2 regions of the Pelosinus sp. UFO1 genome follow, and region 1 is predicted to be linked to the other one. Evidence: a T-box and tRNA genes for the amino acid it is inferred to sense, from the RefSeq annotation. Region 1 holds a T-box; the other holds one or more tRNA genes.
The links. The T-box of region 1 lies ahead of ileS (isoleucine--tRNA ligase). A T-box ahead of a tRNA ligase gene usually reads a tRNA of that ligase, here a tRNA-Ile.
Positions count from the first base shown of each region.

Region 2: it encodes a tRNA-Ile, which carries the amino acid that the T-box ahead of ileS (isoleucine--tRNA ligase) is inferred to sense. The anticodon was not compared.

Region 1 covers NZ_CP008852.1:2,565,033-2,572,672, forward strand. The annotation lists gene ileS (isoleucine--tRNA ligase) at 1-2,174, opposite strand, end outside; T-box leader at 2,211-2,427, opposite strand; gene UFO1_RS12075 (DivIVA domain-containing protein) at 2,527-2,976, opposite strand; gene UFO1_RS12080 (RNA-binding protein) at 2,996-3,781, opposite strand; gene proC (pyrroline-5-carboxylate reductase) at 3,774-4,595, opposite strand; gene UFO1_RS12090 (cell division protein SepF) at 4,623-5,051, opposite strand; gene UFO1_RS12095 (YggS family pyridoxal phosphate-dependent enzyme) at 5,069-5,770, opposite strand; gene pgeF (peptidoglycan editing factor PgeF) at 5,955-6,767, opposite strand; gene UFO1_RS12105 (TIGR03960 family B12-binding radical SAM protein) at 6,786-7,640, opposite strand, start outside.
Region 2 covers NZ_CP008852.1:7-7,646, forward strand. The annotation lists rRNA gene UFO1_RS00005 (16S ribosomal RNA) at 1-1,547, shown strand, start outside; tRNA gene UFO1_RS00010 (tRNA-Ile) at 1,651-1,727, shown strand; tRNA gene UFO1_RS00015 (tRNA-Ala) at 1,791-1,866, shown strand; rRNA gene UFO1_RS00020 (23S ribosomal RNA) at 2,141-5,072, shown strand; rRNA gene rrf (5S ribosomal RNA) at 5,173-5,289, shown strand; rRNA gene UFO1_RS00030 (16S ribosomal RNA) at 5,616-7,174, shown strand; rRNA gene UFO1_RS00035 (23S ribosomal RNA) at 7,482-7,640, shown strand, end outside.

The DNA of each region.
Region 1 (7,640 bases):
AAGTAGATTGAACTTAAGTCTACCGTACAAAAGTTATGTACCGTATGATAAATTAAATGAAATTCGTAATCTTCATAGGCTTTCGTAACTTTTTCACGAACTTGCTCTAACCTTAAAAGAGCCCAACGGTCAATCTCTAACAATTTTTCATAACTAACTTTGTCAGTGTCAGGATTAAAGTCATGTATACTACCTAAAATATAGCGGAAAGTATTACGAATTTTACGATATACTTCCGATAATTGTTTTAAAATATCATTGGAAACACGAACATCTGCTTGATAATCCGCAGAAGCCACCCATAAGCGCAGAATATCTGCACCATATTTTTTGATAACATCTTGCGGGAAAATAACGTTACCCACTGACTTAGACATTTTACGTCCATCACCATCTACTACAAAACCATGAGTTAGGACAGCTTTATAGGGAGCGGTTCCCTTAGTTGCCACGGAAGTTAGCAAAGACGATTGGAACCAGCCTCGATGTTGATCGCTACCCTCTAAATATAAATCAGCAGGCCAAGCAAGTTCACTCTGCTGCTCTAGAACAGACGCATGACTTGACCCACTATCAAACCAAACATCCATAATATCTGTTTCCTTACGGAAGGAATCGTGGCCACAGTGAGAGCAAGTAAATCCAGTTGGTAAAATTTCAGCTGCTGTTTTCGCCCACCAAGCATCTGAGCCTTCTATACGAAACAAATCTTTTACAGCAGTAATCGTCGTATCATTGATTACATGTTCGTTGCACTTTGCACAATAAAAAATTGGAATTGGTACTCCCCACACCCTTTGGCGTGAGATACACCAATCGTGACGGTCTGCTACCATATTATGAATACGATCTTCTCCCCAAGTTGGAACCCATTTGACTTCTTTTATTGCCTGCAGGGCGTCCTCTCTAAAACCATCTACGGATGCAAACCATTGTTCTGTTGCCCGATAAATTACTGGGTTTTTGCAACGCCAGCAATGTGCGTATTGATGTTTCACTTTGCCTTTACCAAGCAGCATGCCACGTGCAGCTAATTCCTTAATCACCGGCACATCCGCATCATGAATTAACATTCCTTCAAAAATGCCACCTTCAGCCGTAAAGCGTCCTGCATGATCCACAGGATTGATAACTGGCAGTCCATATCTAATACCCGTCTCAAAGTCGTCTGGACCATGTCCTGGAGCTGTATGTACACACCCCGTACCTTGTTCAAGGGTAACATAATCAGCTAAGACAATAACTGATTGACGTTCGATAAATGGATGGGTAAAAATTACTCCCTCAAGAGCAGCACCTTTCATTGTTGATAATATTGTGTAATCTTCCAACTTATTATCTTTGGCTACCGCTTCGATTAATTCAACTGCCAAAAGATATATTTCCCCCTGACATTCCACCCACGCATACTCAAGTTCCGGGTGAACAGCAATCCCAACATTAGCTGGCATGGTCCAAGGAGTAGTTGTCCAAATTACGCCATATACATTATCAGCACTTACTCCTACAGGTAAAGTACCTTTACTATCCACCAATGGAAATTTAACATATATAGTATGAGATTTCTTTTCGGCATATTCAATTTCAGCTTCCGCTAATGCAGTCTCACAGGAGGTACACCAGTACACTGACTTTAAGCCTTTGTAAATGTGACCTTTTTTGGCCATTTGTCCAAATACTTCGATTTGCTTTGCTTCATAAGCTGGCCGTAATGTTACATAAGGATTTTCCCAATCCGCACCAATGCCCAGACGTTTAAAATCCTTACGTTGTGTGTCAACAAATTTCAAGGCGTACTCTTTACATTCACGACGTAAGTCTAATGGCTTTAATTCGTGTCGATTGAGTCCCAATATTTTTATAGCAGCATGCTCAATGGGTAAACCATGGGTATCCCAACCAGGTACATAAGGAGTATTGTAACCACATAGCGATTTATATTTCAGAATCATGTCCTTTAGAATCTTGTTTAAGGCATGACCAATGTGAATATCCCCATTTGCATAGGGTGGTCCATCATGTAAAATAAATTTAGGTTTGTCGATCTGAGTTGTACGTTTCTCATAAATTTTTTGCTGCTGCCAATATTCTAGTAATTCCGGCTCCCTATCAGGTAAGTTACCTCGCATTGGAAAATCCGTTTGCGGCAAATTAAGAGTTTTACTATAATCCAAAATAACACCTCCAAAAAAATAAAACCTCTTCATCCCTAAAGGGACGAGAGGTTGTTTCCCGTGATACCACCCTAATGACTGCTTACACAGCCACTCAAAAACGAAATAACGCTCGTCAAACGGCAAAACTTAATTAAGTTTCAGTTTGCAGTTCAGGAGTGATATTCACTATGATTGATTTATTAGGCTCACACTCTTCCTAACTCGCTGCAAAATCACATATCCCAGCTACTGTCTCCATCATTACTTGTATAACTATGTACATATATAACGAATTTTATTATACCGAATTTAATTCTCTGCGTCAAATTTTTCTTACCTATTAATTCAAAAAAATAGTTAACACATGTAACTATTCATCCTCATTGGGTTCACCAAGTATTTCCAACTGAGCCTGTACCAAGGTTCGCATACGAACACGGTATACATCAACTTGCTTCTTTAGATCCTGATACTCATCAGCCATGCGCCTTACTTTATTGGAGGCTTCTTCTGCTAATTTTTGCGCGTTAATTTCAGCCTCTTTCAACATAAGTTCCGTCGTTTTCTTTGCATTAAGTTTGACTTCTTCAGCAGTTTCTTGTGCAATGATCAATGTATTATGCAAAGTAGTCTCCATATGCTGAAACTGCTCTAATTTACCTGTAAGTCTATCAATACTTTCTTTTAATTCAATGTTTTCTCGATATAGCTGTTCATAGTCTTTTATTACGCGATCGAGGAACTCATCTACATCATCTTCATTATACCCTCGGAAACTTCTTTTAAACTCTTTATTATGAATATCTAATGGGGTTAACATGTATTATACCTCCACCTATCTATATAAATCGTTTTAACAAAATACTGATTCGCCCTTTTTTAGTTTGACCTAATACTTCACAAACTTCAACACGCCCACGGCCACGCATAGAAATAATATCTTTTTCTTTAATATTTTGGGCACTATTTTTGCTTTCTTGCCAATTAACTTTTAATTTACCAGCCACAATCTCGTCAGCCATCCTGCTACGAGAAGTCCCAAAGCCTGCTGCTGCAATAACATCAAGCCTAAGAGAAGCTACTGTTGTCTTAATTTCTTTCATTTTTTCTTCTTTAGGAACAATTGCAGATAGTTCTAGCTGGGAAACAACTATAGGTGCCGCACCAATCTTATTAAAGTTTTGCATAATAAAATTTAACAAGGAAGCATCCGCAAGGATTTGGCAGCCTTGTCCGCACATTATGATGTCACCAAGTATTTCCCGTTTAATACCAAGACCCATTAATGCTCCCAGTACATCTCGATGAGTAATTTCATAATATCTTTCATCCCATTTTGCCGCTAAGACTTCTAGCCCAAAGTCAGGATTTCCTCGAAATTCTTCATTAACAAAAGCAGCTTTTACTCGTTCTGCCCCATTATAACCACCACTTGACAAAAGTTCTAATCGATCATAATGAGCAGCGATTGATTCCGCTATACTATAACCAAATGGATCAAGGAATTCTGTAACCTTATATCTTCGATTACGCAAAGCAGTTTCTGCCAAATCAAGTAGTCTAGCAGCTAAATCACCTTCGCCACTAGCTTGATAATACCGTAGGATTTTTTCCCGTTCATTCATGCTTTTTTTTCCCCATATCTTGTGATCGTTTCGTAGCTGCTTGTACTGCATCAATTAAGGCTGCCCGCACACCATGTTGTTCCAAAGAATGGACTCCCGCAATGGCAGTTCCGCCTGGGGAAGTAACCATATCCCTTAGTTTCGCAGGATGTTCACCTGTTTCAAGAACCATTTTGGCAGCTCCTAATAAAGTCTGGGCTGCCATAATTAACGCATTATTCCGCGTCAAGCCCACCCTTACGCCAGCATCTGTTAAAGCATCAATCATAACAAAAGCATAAGCAGGCCCACTACCCGATAATCCAGTTACTGCATCCATAGCATTTTCATCCATAATAATAGCTCTACCGACAGCTGCAAAAATAGTCAATACTAGCTGACCATTTTCTTCACCGGCATATTGACCCAAGGCAAGAACCGACATACCTTCTCCTACTGCAACTGGAGTATTTGGCATAACCCTAATAATAGGAATTCGCGCTAATTTCGCTTCCAATACTCCAATCGTAATTCCTGCAGCAACGGATACTACTAGTGTTGATGGCAGGAGAAAGGGTGCAATAGCATCTAAAACACTATTTATAATCTGAGGTTTTACTGTTAAGAACAATATATTTGAGGTTTTTATGATTTCCTGGATATTTAAGGTTGTATTAATACCAAATCGATCAGCCATATGATCTAAGCGATCTCGTGTTACGTCATTCGCAGTAATTTGACTTGGCATCACTAATCCAGCTTTTAATATTCCATCAATCAATGATTCAGCAATCGCTCCGCTACCAATGAATCCAATCTTTTTATCTTGCAACATCTTCCAAATCCCCCATTTTTAAAAAACCTATTTATTCCATGGCAAAAACTCTTTATCGCTACCTTCTTCATGAGGGCTATAAGTAACATCCACGTTATTAGGAGCACATAAAAAGATATTATTCCCAATTTTTTGTATACTTCCTGCTAAAGCATAAGTAGTTCCACTGATAAAATCAATCATACGTTTGGCAACTTCTTTATCACAGTTTTCAAAATTCACTACCACTGGCTTGCGATTTTTCAGATGATCCGCAACATGCTGGGCATCATCAAAGGCAAAGGGCTCAACCACCATTACTTTCATTTGCTTTTGAGCCGTAGGCAGATTAACGATATTGCCACCTTTTTTCCCTTTTGCTAATTCATATTCTTCAGCCTTAGGTTTTAGTTCCTCTTCTGCCTCAACAGGTTCAAATAAGCCTAAACTTCCCCAAACCTTTTCCATAAACTTCATCTTTTTTATGCCTCCCTTTAATATTGACGCTGACCAAATATCCCAGTACCAATACGTACTAAATTTGAGCCTTCTTCTACACCTATCATATAATCATTCGTCATTCCCATTGACAACCACTCTATATTTGTATGTGCCAAATTCGCAGTCTTTAGTTCCATAAATAATTCATACATGCTGCGAAATATTGGTCTCACAAGTTCTCTATTTTCATAAAAAGGAGCAATTGTCATTATTCCACATAACCGAACATGCTCTAGGTTACTAATAGCTCGTCCTAACATTAATGCGTCCTTAGAAGATATTCCAAATTTGGTATCTTCATTGGCCATATTAATTTGCATAAGAATATCCTGACGTTTACCAAGGATGCCAGCAACACGGTCAATTTCAACAGCCAATCTTTCGCTATCAACAGAATGAATAATATCAAAGAGTTCTACTGCTTGCCGAACCTTATTGGTTTGCAAATGACCAATAAGATGCCATTCTACTTGATGTCCAATAGTTTGGGCCTTCTTAGTTGCTTCTTGTATTCTATTTTCGCCAATTGCCATTACTCCTGCGGCTATCGCTTCTTGTATTGCTGGAGTTTCATGATTCTTAGTTACAGCTACTAATTTAACAGAATTTCCTATATGTATTCGCGTACTACTTGTCCTATTTACAGCATTTGTAATATTTCCTATAATTTCGGTTAGGTTTTCAGATATAGACATAGTAAATCCTCCATTATATGCATTATTCGCGAATAAACATTAATTTCCTCTTACAGTATATCCTAAACCAAAAAAATATATTGACATTACAATGTTACGTCAAAGATATGCCGACATAATTCCACTTTCTAATTCTAATCATAAAAGGAGTAAATTTCAAGAAAAAATCTTGTAAGCAGTTTGCTTACAAGATAATCGCCGCACCTAATCGACCAGTGTGTCCATTTTCTCGCCGATAGGAGAAAAATAATTCATGATTGCAGGCAGTACATACTCCACTGACTACAATATTTCTATTCTTAACACCTACTTGCTCCAATCCCATGCAATTGGCTCTCCATAAGTCTAGATACCACCTATCACCAGTGGGCCTAACTAGCTTCTCCCAATCTTCGAACTGTTTTTTTAGCTTATTGATTACTACTTCATCAACCTCATAACAACAAGGTCCAATAGAAGGAGCAATACCAACTAAACAATCCTCTGGGTTTGTTCCATAATTAGTTTGCATGGCTAGTACTGCTTTTCCTGCAATATTTTCTACCGTACCTTTCCAGCCCGCATGAACGGCCCCCACAACTCCCTGCACAGGGTCTACTATTAACACGGGAACACAATCGGCAAATAATAGCATTAGAGGAAGTCCTGAAACATTTGTAATAAGAGCATCTGTATTTGGTATTGCTTCATCATAGCTTTTTGCGCCCTTTCCAACATCCTCAGCTGTAATTACCTTTACGTTATCAGTATGAAGTTGTTGTGCTGTTACAATATGATCTGGGTTTATCCCAATTGCATGACAGAATAGTTGACGGTTGGCAACTACATCCTCATCCTTATCTCCTGTATGTAACCCCAAATTTAAGGACTGAAATGGATGTTGGCTCGTCCCGCCCAAACGGCCCGATACACCATGTTTGATAGATAATTTATTAAAATGAGTAAATGTTCCATACCACAATCCATTACTCCCATAATTTAAAGTAAATTTTTCCATCGTACCACCACCCTCTCGTTATTCATTCTTACATACGCCACAACGTGTACATCCTGTAACACATGGAGCAGTAAACTTCTCTAATTCAGCCTCTTTCAATTCTTGCGCTAAGTAAGATGAATCTAATCCCATATCTAATTGTTGCCAGGGTAATATCTCATTCTGTTGATCTCGCTGCCTATATAAATAGTGTTCTTCTGAAAGAAAGTTCGCCTTCATTGCCTGTTTAAACCCCTTACTACCACCCCTTCTATGGGCTTCTAGTAAGGCTACAGCCAGGCGACGATCCCCTCTAGCTAATATAGCTTGAATATAAGCCTCTTTTGGTGACTCAACCAAAACTTCAATACCTTTTCTCTGGCGTAAACTAGAATTAATAAACTTCAGTCTTGCCTCGATCATTGAAACCTGAGCCATCGGCATCCATTGGAAAGGCGTAAAGGGCTTAGGAATAAACGGGTTAACGCTGAGTGTTAATTTCCCTTTACTACCTAGTGACTCCATATATTTTTTTATATTTTCAGCCATAATAACAATCTCTTCAATATCCTGTTGTTCTTCTGAAGGCAGCCCAATCATAATATACAAGCGAATGTGAGGAATACCTGCTTTGATGGACATATTGATCGCATTAAATAAATGTTCATCACTAATCGTTTTATTGATAATACGACGTAAACGAATACTTGCTGCCTCGGGGGCCAGGGTAGTCGTCTTATGCTTACTCACAGCTAACCCATGAATTAAACCCTCTGTAAGGGAGTCTGCCCTCAAAGAGGCCACAGACATATTCATTCCTTGCGCTAAAATCAAATTGCACAACTCATCAATCTCAGGGTAATCAGAAATAGCTGCGCCCATCAAGCCCACTTT
Region 2 (7,640 bases), 2.6 Mb from region 1:
GAGAGTTTGATCCTGGCTCAGGACGAACGCTGGCGGCGTGCCTAACACATGCAAGTCGAACGGAGATTTCAGCAATGGAATCTTAGTGGCGAACGGTGAGTAACGCGTAGACAACCTACCTTCTAGATGGGAACAACACTGCGAAAGTGGTGCTAATACCGAATGTTGTATTTTAGATGCATATTTAAGATACTAAAGGTGGCCTCTATTTATAAGCTACCACTAGAAGATGGGTCTGCGTCTGATTAGCTAGTTGGTGAGGTAATGGCTCACCAAGGCGACGATCAGTAGCCGGTCTGAGAGGATGAACGGCCACACTGGGCTGAGACACGGCCCAGACTCCTACGGGAGGCAGCAGTGGGGAATCTTCCGCAATGGACGAAAGTCTGACGGAGCAACGCCGCGTGAGTGAAGAAGGTTTTCGGATCGTAAAACTCTGTTTTCAGGGACGAATGTGCGATATGTGAATAATGTGTTGTAATGACGGTACCTGACAAGAAAGCCACGGCTAACTACGTGCCAGCAGCGCGGTAATACGTAGGTGGCAAGCGTTGTCCGGAATTATTGGGCGTAAAGCGCGCGCAGGTGGGATAATAAGTCTGATGTTAAAGTTCGGGGCTCAACCCCGTGAAGCATTTGGATACTGTTATTCTTGAGTGCAGGAGAGGAAAGTGAATTCCTAGTGTAGCGGTGAAATGCGTAGATATTAGGAGGAACACCAGTGGCGAAGGCGACTTTCTGGACTGTGTCTGACACTGAGGCGCGAAAGCCAGGGTAGTGAACGGGATTAGATACCCCGGTAATCCTGGCCGTAAACGATGGGTACTAGGTGTTGGGGGTATCGACCCCTCCAGTGCCGGAGTTAACGCAATAAGTACCCCGCCTGGGGAGTACGGCCGCAAGGTTGAAACTCAAAGGAATTGACGGGGCCCGCACAAGCGGTGGGAGTATGTGGTTTAATTCGACGCAACGCGAAGAACCTTACCAAGGCTTGACATCGTCTGATGACTCTAGAGATAGAGAGTTCTCCTTCGGGAGACAGATAGACAGGTGGTGCATGGCTGTCGTCAGCTCGTGTCGTGAGATGTTGGGTTAAGTCCCGCAACGAGCGCAACCCTTATCCTATGTTGCCAGCACGTAATGTGGGAACTCATGGGAGACTGCCGTGGATAACACGGAGGAAGGTGGGGATGACGTCAAGTCATCATGCCCCTTATGTCTTGGGCTACACACGTACTACAATGGGCTTTAATAGAGGGTAGCGAGCCGCGAGGTGAAGCCAAACCCAAAAACAAGCTCTCAGTTCGGATTGCAGGCTGCAACTCGCCTGCATGAAGTCGGAATCGCTAGTAATCGCAGATCAGCATGCTGCGGTGAATACGTTCCCGGGCCTTGTACACACCGCCCGTCACACCACGAAAGTTGAGAGCACCCGAAGCCGGTGAGGTAACCAGCAATGGAAACCAGCCGTCGAAGGTGAGATCAGTGATTGGGGTGAAGTCGTAACAAGGTAGCCGTATCGAAGGTGCGGCTGGATCACCTCCTTTCTATGGAGATTTGAATCATTGAAATACATGGTTCTAATCCAAGGTCGACACATCTGGTTGTTCATCTACTTACATTGCTTAGTTTTGAGGGAATACCTCAAATGGCCCTATAGCTCAGCTGGTTAGAGCGCACGCCTGATAAGCGTGAGGTCAATGGTTCGAGTCCATTTAGGCCCACCATTATTTTGTTGTTTTGATTCGAGGTAACTCGGATTTTTTTAAACGAAAAATGGATTTTAACATGGGGAATTAGCTCAGCTGGGAGAGCACCTGCCTTGCACGCAGGGGGTCAACGGTTCGATCCCGTTATTCTCCACCATCTACTTTTATGTTCTTTGAAAACTGCACAGAAGAAAGCAAAGTAATAATTCTAATAGCAATATTAGGGTGATTACCGAGCATGTTAGGATTTTTTTTGAAACATGTATATTCGTTATTGAATATACCACCAACCAAAGGTTGGCAAGAAATAGTTAGATGCTAGGAGCGACGAGGACATGAAATGAGTCGTACGACTGTACGTCGAATGGAATGCCCGCAGAAGCGACAACGCAGATGACTGTTTATTGACAGCCGACTGTTAGTGAGACATAAGTCAAGCTAATAAGGGCATACGGTGGATGCCTTGGCGCCAAGAGCCGATGAAGGACGCGGTAAGCTGCGAAAAGTCATGGGGAGTCGCAAGCAGGCTTTGATCCATGAATCTCCGAATGGGGAAACCCAACAGTGGTAATGCACTGTTACCCATACCTGAGAGTATGAGGAGGGCACCTGGGGAACTGAAACATCTAAGTACCCAGAGGAAAAGTAATCAAGTGAGATTCCCTAAGTAGCGGCGAGCGAACGGGGAAGAGCCCAAACCGAGTCAGTTTACTGATTCGGGGTTGAGGACCGGCATAATTCGAGTCAGGCTTAGTCGAACTACCTGGAAAGGTAGACCATAGGGGGTAACAGTCCCGTAGGCGAAAAGCAGAGCAAGATGGCCGAGTTCCAGAGTACCACGAGACACGTGAAACCTTGTGGGAAGCAGGGGGGACCACCCTCCAAGGCAAAATACTCCTTGGCGACCGATAGCGTATAGTACCGTGAGGGAAAGGTGAAAAGCACCCCGGGAGGGGAGTGAAAAAGAACCTGAAACCGTATGTCTACAAGCAGTTGAAGACCCTTATGTGGTCAACAGCGTGCCTATTGAAGAATGAACCGGCGAGTTACAGTAACTAGCGAGGTTAAGCAGAAGATGTGGAGCCGCAGCGAAAGCGAGTCTTAATAGGGCGAATAGTTAGTTGTTGTAGACCCGAAACCGCAGTGATCTATCCATGGCCAGGTTGAAGCGCAGGTAAAATTGCGTGGAGGACCGAACTCGTGAACGTTGAAAAGTTTTGAGATGAGTTGTGGATAGGGGTGAAATGCCAATCGAACGCGGAGATAGCTGGTTCTCCCCGAAATAGCTTTAGGGCTAGCCTCAAGAAATAAGTACAGACGGTAGAGCTCTGATTGGGCTAGGGGCCTTATAGGTTACCGAACTCTGTCAAACTGCGAATGGCTGTACTCGGACCTTGGGAGTCAGACTGCGAGTGATAAGACCCGTAGTCAAGAGGGAAACAGCCCAGACCATCAGCTAAGGTCCCAAATGCCGTACTAAGTGGCAAAGGATGTGGAACTTCAGAAACAACCAGGATGTTGGCTTAGAAGCAGCCACCATTTAAAGAGTGCGTAATAGCTCACTGGTCGAGAGGTTTTGCGCCGAAGATGTCCGGGGCTAAAGTACGGAACCGAAGCTATGGATTTGTACCTTTGGTACAAGTGGTAGGGGAGCGTTCTATACGCTTTGAAGCAGTACCGTAAGGAGCTGTGGAGTATATAGAAGTGAGAATGCCGGTATGAGTAGCGAAAAGACAAGTGAGAATCTTGTCCACCGAAAGCCTAAGGTTTCCTGAGCAACGCTCGTCGTCTCAGGGTAAGTCGGGGCCTAAGCCGAGGCGTAAATGCGTAGGCGATGGACAACTGGCAAACATTCCAGTACCACCCACATCCGTTTGAGTGATGGAGTGACACAGAAGGGTAAGTAATCGCATGAATGGAAGAAATGCGTCTAAGCTTGTAGGGTGTTTAGTAGGCAAATCCGCTAAACGTATAGCCTGAGGAGTGACGGGGAGTTGCTAGCGATAGCGATGAACTTACTGATCCCACACTGTCAAGAAAAGCTTCTAGCGAGGCTGTGGGTGCCCGTACCGCAAACCGACACAGGTAGGCGGGGAGAGAATCCTAAGGTGCGCGGGAAAACCCTCGTTAAGGAACTCGGCAAAATGTCCCCGTAACTTCGGGAGAAGGGGAGCCCTTTTAGGTGATTACCCTTGCGGTATGAGCTAAAGAGGGTCGCAGAAAAGAGGCCCAAGCGACTGTTTACCACAAACACAGGTGCCTGCTAAAGCGAAAGCTGACGTATAGGTGCTGACACCTGCCCGGTGCTGGAAGGTTAAGGGGAGTGCTTAGAAGCAATTCGAAGGTGTGAACTGAAGCCCCAGTAAACGGCGGCCGTAACTATAACGGTCCTAAGGTAGCGAAATTCCTTGTCGGGTAAGTTCCGACCCGCACGAAAGGTGTAACGACTTGGGCACTGTCTCAACGAGGGACCCGGTGAAATTGAAATACCTGTGAAGATGCAGGTTACCCGCGACTGGACAGAAAGACCCCATGGAGCTTTACTGTAGCCTGACATTGAATTTTGGTAAATGATGTACAGGATAGGTGGGAGACTGCGAGATATGTACGCTAGTATGTATGGAGTCATTGTTGGGATACCACCCTTTATTTACTGGAATTCTAACTTTAATAGTAACGACATTAAGGACAGTGTCAGGTGGGCAGTTTGACTGGGGCGGTCGCCTCCGAAAATGTAACGGAGGCGCTCAAAGGTTCCCTCAGCGCGGCCAGAAATCGCGCGAAGAGTGCAAAGGCAGAAGGGAGCTTGACTGCGAGACGTACAGGTCGAGCAGGGACGAAAGTCGGACTTAGTGATCCGGTGGTACCGCGTGGAAGGGCCATCGCTCAACGGATAAAAGCTACCCTGGGGATAACAGGCTAATCTCTCCCAAGAGTCCATATCGACGGGGAGGTTTGGCACCTCGATGTCGGCTCATCACATCCTGGGGCTGTAGTAGGTCCCAAGGGTTGGGCTGTTCGCCCATTAAAGTGGTACGTGAGCTGGGTTCAGAACGTCGTGAGACAGTTCGGTCCCTATCCATCGCGGGCGCAAGAGACTTGAAGGGAACTGCTCCTAGTACGAGAGGACCGGAGTGGACGAACCAATGGTGTACCAGTTATCCCGCCAGGGGTACAGCTGGGTAGCTACGTTCGGAAAGGATAAACGCTGAAAGCATCTAAGCGTGAAACCAGCCTTAAGATGAGGTCTCTCATAGCGTAAGCTAGTAAGTCCCCTTGTAGATGACAAGGTTGATAGGCCAGGTGTGTAAGTCCAGCAATGGATTCAGCTGACTGGTACTAATAGGACGAGGGCTTGACTTAATTTAGTTAGTAGCGTAGCTACTAACGACTAACATGCAGTCTTTCTTCTGTGAAGTTTTGAAGGAACATATGAAAATATGTACTTCTTTAAAAACTTTAATCCGGTGACGATAGCTAAGGGGTTCCACCTGTTCCCATACCGAACACAGTAGTTAAGCCCTTATACGCCGAAAGTACTTGGTTGGAAACGGCCTGGGAGGATAGGTAGTTGCCGGTTAGAGCACTCATTCTTAGTGAGTGCTCTATTATTTTCTCTAAATAGTACTTGACATAACGTGTGACTTGATGTTATACTAAGTAAGTTGTCAGCGAGGCTGGCAATAAGTACTAAAAGAATTATGTTGACATGGTGAATAAAACTGTGTTATACTAATATTCCGGTTGCGAAAGCGACCATGTGTTCCTTGAAAACTAAACAATGTAAGTAAGATTAAAATAAGCCAGATGTGCGGTACTCGTTTGAGTACAAAACAAAGTTAGTCCACTTCGGTGAGATTAACAAAACTAGTTTTTTAAAGAGCCATCAAGGTTCTCTAATATAATTTATTGGAGAGTTTGATCCTGGCTCAGGACGAACGCTGGCGGCGTGCCTAACACATGCAAGTCGAACGGAGATTTCAGCAATGGAATCTTAGTGGCGAACGGGTGAGTAACGCGTAGACAACCTACCTTCTAGATGGGGACAACACTGCGAAAGTGGTGCTAATACCGAATGTTGTATTTTAGATGCATATTTAAGATACTAAAGGTGGCCTCTATTTATAAGCTACCACTAGAAGATGGGTCTGCGTCTGATTAGCTAGTTGGTGAGGTAATGGCTCACCAAGGCGACGATCAGTAGCCGGTCTGAGAGGATGAACGGCCACACTGGGACTGAGACACGGCCCAGACTCCTACGGGAGGCAGCAGTGGGGAATCTTCCGCAATGGACGAAAGTCTGACGGAGCAACGCCGCGTGAGTGAAGAAGGTTTTCGGATCGTAAAACTCTGTTTTCAGGGACGAATGTGCGATATGTGAATAATGTGTTGTAATGACGGTACCTGACAAGAAAGCCACGGCTAACTACGTGCCAGCAGCCGCGGTAATACGTAGGTGGCAAGCGTTGTCCGGAATTATTGGGCGTAAAGCGCGCGCAGGTGGGATAATAAGTCTGATGTTAAAGTTCGGGGCTCAACCCCGTGAAGCATTTGGATACTGTTATTCTTGAGTGCAGGAGAGGAAAGTGGAATTCCTAGTGTAGCGGTGAAATGCGTAGATATTAGGAGGAACACCAGTGGCGAAGGCGACTTTCTGGACTGTGTCTGACACTGAGGCGCGAAAGCCAGGGTAGTGAACGGGATTAGATACCCCGGTAATCCTGGCCGTAAACGATGGGTACTAGGTGTTGGGGGTATCGACCCCTCCAGTGCCGGAGTTAACGCAATAAGTACCCCGCCTGGGGAGTACGGCCGCAAGGTTGAAACTCAAAGGAATTGACGGGGGCCCGCACAAGCGGTGGAGTATGTGGTTTAATTCGACGCAACGCGAAGAACCTTACCAAGGCTTGACATCGTCTGATGCTCCTAGAGATAGGAAGTTCTCCTTCGGGAGACAGATAGACAGGTGGTGCATGGCTGTCGTCAGCTCGTGTCGTGAGATGTTGGGTTAAGTCCCGCAACGAGCGCAACCCTTATCCTATGTTGCCAGCGCGTAATGGCGGGAACTCATGGGAGACTGCCGTGGATAACACGGAGGAAGGTGGGGATGACGTCAAGTCATCATGCCCCTTATGTCTTGGGCTACACACGTACTACAATGGGCTTTAATAGAGGGTAGCGAAGCCGCGAGGTGAAGCCAAACCCAAAAACAAGCTCTCAGTTCGGATTGCAGGCTGCAACTCGCCTGCATGAAGTCGGAATCGCTAGTAATCGCAGATCAGCATGCTGCGGTGAATACGTTCCCGGGCCTTGTACACACCGCCCGTCACACCACGAAAGTTGAGAGCACCCGAAGCCGGTGAGGTAACCAGCAATGGAACCAGCCGTCGAAGGTGAGATCAGTGATTGGGGTGAAGTCGTAACAAGGTAGCCGTATCGGAAGGTGCGGCTGGATCACCTCCTTTCTATGGAGATTTGAATCATTGAAATACATGGTTCTAATCCAAGGTCGACACATCTGGTTGTTCATCTACTTACATTGCTTAGTTTTGAGGGAATACGTCCTTGTTGCTACAAGAAATTGTAGTGATAGGAAATGTAGTACCTTATATGTTCTTTGAAAACTGCACAGAAGAAAGCAAAGTAATAATTCTAATAGCAATATTAGGGTGATTACCGAGCATGTTAGGATTTTTTAAAAAACGTATGATCCTTTGGGATTGTACACCACTAATGATTGTTCATTTATGAGCAGTCGATTAGCAAGACATAAGTCAAGCTAATAAGGGCATACGGTGGATGCCTTGGCGCCAAGAGCCGATGAAGGACGGGGTAAGCTCCGATAAGCTAGGGGGAATCGCAAGCAGGTTTTGATCCCTAGATTTCCGAATGGGGAAACCCAACAGTGGTAATGCACTGTTACCCATACCT